Linked DNA regions of Parashewanella spongiae. The protein of the gene in region 2 interacts with the protein of the main gene of each other region in a pairwise test. Links are inferred from orthologs where the notes say so. Each region holds a gene or a part of one and is shown on either strand. Other genes may lie near its edges.

What was found. Proteins that work in one complex are often made in the same cells at the same time.
Region 1: the proteins of eno (region 2) and rpe interact in binary tests that used the Escherichia coli proteins (3 or more experiments, as listed by UniProt). The link is inferred for Parashewanella spongiae from one-to-one orthologs.

The regions. Positions count from the first base shown.
Region 1 is NZ_CP037952.1:4,761,209-4,764,099, forward strand. The notes cover bases 1-2,824. They hold rpe (ribulose-phosphate 3-epimerase), read right to left. Parts: upstream 1,838-2,824; coding sequence 1,163-1,837; downstream 1-1,162. Other genes in these bases: trpS (tryptophan--tRNA ligase), read right to left, coding at 1-428; E2I05_RS18765 (phosphoglycolate phosphatase), read right to left, coding at 462-1,163; E2I05_RS18775 (hypothetical protein), read left to right, coding at 2,039-2,404; E2I05_RS18780 (DUF2970 domain-containing protein), read left to right, coding at 2,408-2,593. UniProt on the Escherichia coli protein: Catalyzes the reversible epimerization of D-ribulose 5-phosphate to D-xylulose 5-phosphate.
Region 2 is NZ_CP037952.1:1,319,027-1,321,915, reverse strand. The notes cover bases 57-2,878. They hold eno (phosphopyruvate hydratase), read right to left. Parts: upstream 2,205-2,878; coding sequence 909-2,204; downstream 57-908. Other genes in these bases: E2I05_RS04945 (CTP synthase), read right to left, coding at 2,373-2,878; ftsB (cell division protein FtsB), read right to left, coding at 463-765; ispD (2-C-methyl-D-erythritol 4-phosphate cytidylyltransferase), read right to left, coding at 57-447. Outside these bases: more of ispD, read right to left, coding at 1-56; more of E2I05_RS04945, read right to left, coding at 2,879-2,889. UniProt on the Escherichia coli protein: Catalyzes the reversible conversion of 2-phosphoglycerate (2-PG) into phosphoenolpyruvate (PEP). It is essential for the degradation of carbohydrates via glycolysis.

The DNA.
Region 1 (2,891 bases), 3.4 Mb from region 2 along the record:
TCATTGGCTTGGTATAACAATATGTCGGCAGCCATCAACACTGGATAGCCATACAAGCCCACGTTAATGTTATTTGAGTGCTTCTGGGATTTGTCTTTAAACTGAGTCATTCGATTCAGCTCACCCATTTGGGTATAACAATTTAAGGCCCAACCCAGCTGAGTATGTTGCGGTACCTGAGACTGAATAAATACAGTGCTCTTTTTAGGATCAACACCACATGCAAGATATAACGCGAGTGTATCTAAACAAGCTGTTCTTAATTCCTGAGGATCTTGTCTAACCGTAATGGCATGCAAATCGACAACACAATAAAGGCAATCATGACTGTCTTGCATTGACACCCACTGGCGTAACGCACCCATGTAATTGCCTATGGTGAGTTCACCGGATGGTTGTGCGCCGCTAAGTACGATGGGCTTAGTCATCTGCTTTATTGCTCCTTTATTTTACATTAATTATTATTCAGATAATTTGCGCAGTTTAAAATGAGTCAATACCCAAGATAAGATATCGCTAAAATCATCAAACACGGCATCAGAACCGCTGAGCCCAATATCTTCTCCGTAGTTATAGCCATAGGTCAAGCCTATTGAAGCAATTCCTGCGGATTTAGCGGCTAAAATATCGTTTTTAGAGTCACCCACCATTAAAAGTTGATCTTTTTTTAATGCCCATTCACTAATAATATAATTCAGTGGCATAGGATCAGGCTTTTTAGCCTCAAGACTATCACCACCTAAAATCAGTGAAAAACAGTGATCAATTTCAAAGGCTTTTAATATTGGCGCTACAAATTGGATAGGCTTATTGGTCACAACCGCGAGTTGATAACCTTGCTCTATGAGCTGAAGCAAAGTTTCTTTCACACCGTCATATAAACAACTGTGTTGATTAAGTTGTTGATGATAATGTTTCAAAAAAACCACTAAGGCTTGTTCAACTTGCGATGAAGTCGGGATCTGCTTATGTGCGTGTGCTAGTGCTCGTCGAACAAGCACTTCAGCGCCATTACCCACCCAACTACGAACCTCAAGTTCACTACAACTTGGTAAGGTTAATTCATTTAACATCAACTGCGCAGCGACTGCCAAATCCGGCACACTGTCAACCAGCGTGCCATCTAAATCAAACGCAATGGCTTTGAATTTAATATCCACCATTATGAATCGACTTTAGCCAATTCAACACGCATTTCATCAATCACCTGCTTATAATCAGGCTTGCCGAAAATAGCAGAGCCAGCGACAAACATGTCTGCACCAGCCGCTGCAATTTCTGCAATATTATCCACTTTCACTCCACCATCTACTTCAAGACGAATGTCATAACCACTCTCATCAATACGACGGCGAACTTCACGCAGTTTATTCAAGGTTTCTGGAATGAAAGATTGTCCACCAAAGCCTGGATTCACAGACATCAACAATATGGCATCTAATTTATCCATCACATGATCTAAATAATGTAATGACGTTGCTGGATTAAGCACTACCCCAGCTTTACAACCGGAAGACTTAATCAGTTGTAAAGTACGGTCAATATGCTCAGAAGCCTCAGGGTGAAAAGTAATTATCGAAGCGCCCGCATCGATAAAATCAGGAATAATCCGATCGACTGGCTTCACCATCAAGTGCACATCAATATCAGCAGTTACGCCATGATCACGTAATGCTTTACAAACTAACGGGCCAATCGTTAAGTTCGGTACATAATGATTATCCATAACATCGAAGTGGACGACATCCGCACCAGCGGCTAATACATTATCCACTTCCTCACCCAGGCGAGCAAAATCAGCAGATAAAATTGATGGAGCAATCAAAAATGGACGCATAGCAGACTCATGACAATGATAATTGTGGTTATATTACTCTGGCTGACCGTTAGTCTCTAGTATTCAGTTCTCAAAAATTTAGAAAAAAGAATTAGAGTAAATAAACTGTTTAAAAATAGAACTATCTTGTTATAATCGGCCATTGGAAAAGCAACAATGCACTTACGATTACATCTTATGAAAAGATACGGAAGGGATAACATGTATACTTATACGAGAAAGTTTCTAGCCTTGTTGAGCTTTCAAAAGTTTGGTACTCGCAAACGGATGTTGAGCTTCAGTGTTATCGCCTGCACGGCATATTTAGGTCTATTTGGTTCTCAAACATTATTTAACTCATCTGAGACCGCCGCTTGTATGTGTGAATCTGGGATCGCCTATAATGCGATGCTTCCTGCTAATCACCCTACCAATCGATGCGCTAACCAAACAAAACAATTAAATTGGGGAGCTTGGTTCGCTGGTCAAGGTTCTAATCAATTTCATTTTTTAGATTTAGTCGAATTATTAAATCGAAGTAAAAACCAACACATTGATTCTGACAATGACAACTTACCAGCGAGATAATTGATGATAACGAAACTGTGGCAAGTGTTTTCTAGTACTTTCGCGGCATTTTTTGGTGTTCAAACCGAAAACAACCGCCAGCGAGATTTTACCACTCACTCTCCAATATCTTTTATTATCATGGGCATAGTTATGGCCATTATGCTTGTTGGCGGTCTGATTATGATCGTTAATCTTGTTTTAACCTAGAAAAATCAGTTGAACGCATAGAAGTAAGATAACTAACCAAGTTCAACCATAAAAGCCACAAAGTGTATTCATCCATTGAGTGAATGCTTGACGTTCGTAAACTGGCTAAAATGACCGCTTGCTGCGTTATAAATTTTGCAAGTAGAAACAAAGTAACGACAGTTTTGGATGTCGGTAACCACAACTTGCTGCTATTCATGCCTTTCTATCAGTAATTTTTTCTGCGTATATGAACGCTCCCTACCGATTTAATTAGGTTCAAGTCACGCCTTGCTATCGAAAATTTTCTCTGCGTTTA
Region 2 (2,889 bases):
ATCAGCACGTTTCATTGTATCTCGCACAGGCATAGCAAGAATGGCACCATTGGGATAGTTCTCACGTGATTTAAGCAACAAGTCAATATCCCTTCTTGTTATACATGGACGAGCGGCATCATGTACTAACGCCCATGAATCTTCATATCCCAACTGACTTGCACTCTTAAGTGACTCAAGCACAGTATTAGCTCGCTCAGAGCCACCTTGAACTTTCACAAGTTTCGAATGATTCGATTCAGGTAATTGATCAAAATACTGATCATCTTTGCTAACAGCAACAATGACTACATCAACTTTGGGATGATTAAGGAATGCCTTGACGGTGTGGCTGAGAATGGATATTCCATCAATTTCTAAATATTGTTTCGGGATATTAGCTCCCATTCGCTGTCCAACTCCCGCTGCGGGGATGATGGCAACAACGTGATCCAAAGATTGGCTCATGCCAAAAAACTCCGGTTATTGAGATTCGGGGAATCTATTTTGTTTTTTACCTGTGACTACTCGATAGAAGGTCTCACCTTCTTTAACCAAGCCAAGTTCATTTCGAGCTCGCTCTTCTAAGGCTTCAGTTCCGCCTTTTAGATCTGCAATTTCTTCTTTTAAAATTTGATTACGGGCAATTAATTTTTCATTACTGAGTTTCTGTGCCTGAATCTGTTTCTGCAACCCAAAATATTCGCGCAAACTGTTCTCCCCTGACCAAAGGCGATATTGCAGCAAGGCAAACAAAATAACTAAGCATGCAGATATACGTTTCATAAAAGCAATTCAAATACCAAGCCAAAAGAAATAACTATACCTAAAAACAAAAGCCACCTAAATAGGTGGCTTTAATCTATTCCGGATTAAGTATACTCAATCAGAGTAAATTTAATCAGTAATTAGCAAACAATCGGGTTGAATCAATGTTTACAGTTGATTTCAGCTAAACCGCGATAAACAGCTTTTTCACCTAATTGCTCTTCGATACGAAGTAACTGGTTGTATTTAGCAACACGATCAGAACGACAAAGTGAACCTGTTTTTATCTGTCCAGCTGCAGTACCAACTGCTAAGTCAGCAATTGTTGCGTCTTCTGTTTCACCACTACGATGAGAAATAACCGCTGTAAATCCAGCTTCTTTCGCCATACGAATAGCGGCAAGTGTTTCAGTCAAAGAACCAATTTGGTTGAATTTGATCAGAATCGAGTTACCGATTTTGTTTTCAATACCTCGAGCTAAAATTTTAGTATTTGTAACAAACAAATCATCACCGACCAACTGCACTGTATCGCCCATAATTTGAGTTTGATACGCCCAGCCTTCCCAATCAGATTCGTCTAGACCATCTTCAATTGACACGATTGGGTATTCATCAGCCAATGTTTTCAAGAAGTCAGAGAAGCCATTAGAATCAAATACTTTACCTTCACCAGACAAATCATACTTGCCATCTTTATAGAATTCAGATGCGGCGCAATCAAGTGCCAGTGTGACATCTTTACCAAGCTCATAACCTGCTGCTGAAACGGCAACTTTAATCACGGCAAGTGCATCTGCGTTAGATTCAAGGTTTGGTGCGAAACCACCTTCATCACCAACGGCTGTATTCAAGCCTTTATCTTTTAATACTTTCTTGAGTGCATGGAAAATTTCAGCTCCCATACGCAGTGCTTCACGGAAACTACTCGCGCCCACAGGCTGTACCATAAACTCTTGGATATCGACATTATTGTCAGCATGCTCACCACCGTTGATGATATTCATCATTGGGACAGGCATAGAATACTGGCCAGGAGTGCCATTTAATTCAGCAATATGCGCATATAATGGCATACCTTTAAAAGCCGCAGCCGCTTTAGCATTTGCCAAAGACACAGCTAAAATAGCATTTGCACCAAGTTTATCTTTATTTTCTGTACCATCAAGATCAATCATAATTTGATCTAATTCAGCTTGTACTGTTGCATCTTTCCCAATTAAAGCCGGTGCAATCACTTCATTTACGTTTTTAACGGCAGCCAGCACACCTTTACCTAAATAACGAGTTTTGTCGCCATCACGTAACTCCAGTGCTTCACGGCTACCTGTTGATGCACCTGATGGTGCCGCCGCCATTCCAACGAACCCATCTTCTAAGTGAACTTCAGCTTCAATGGTTGGGTTACCACGTGAATCCATGATTTCACGACCAATTACTTTAACAATCTTAGCCATTGTTGTCCTCGATTTAAGATTTGATTAATACAAAAAAACTCATACCTATTTTTGCTTTACCTTGTTCCGTCTAAAATGTAAACGGTCAAGAATTAAAATAGGTATAGAGCTCTAAAAAATTAGCCGGAGTAGTTATCTCCGGCCATGGATTTATTATGTCATTAAACTCTAGCTTTGTTTCTGATACTCAGAAGCCGCTGCGATAAAGCCTTCAAACAATGGATGTCCATCTCTGGGTGTCGAAGTAAACTCTGGGTGAAATTGACCCGCAACAAACCAAGGATGGTTCGGTATTTCAATCATTTCTACAAGTTTACGATCCGATGATAATCCACTGAACACTATACCAGCTTTCTCTAGTTTTTTAACAAAGTTGTTATTCACTTCGTAACGATGGCGATGACGTTCAACACACGTTTTAGCACCATAAGCTTTCGCAGCAAGTGTACCTTCTTTTAGGTGACAAACCTGAGCACCTAAACGCATGGTTCCGCCTAGATCAGATACTTCACTACGTTGTTCGATCTTACCTTCTTTATCGATCCATTCCGTGATCAAGCCCACAACTGGGAAAGGTGATTCTTTATTAAATTCGGTTGAATGAGCATCTGTCATGCCTGCTACGTTTCGTGCAAACTCAATAAGAGCCACTTGCATGCCTAAACATATTCCGAAATACGGCACT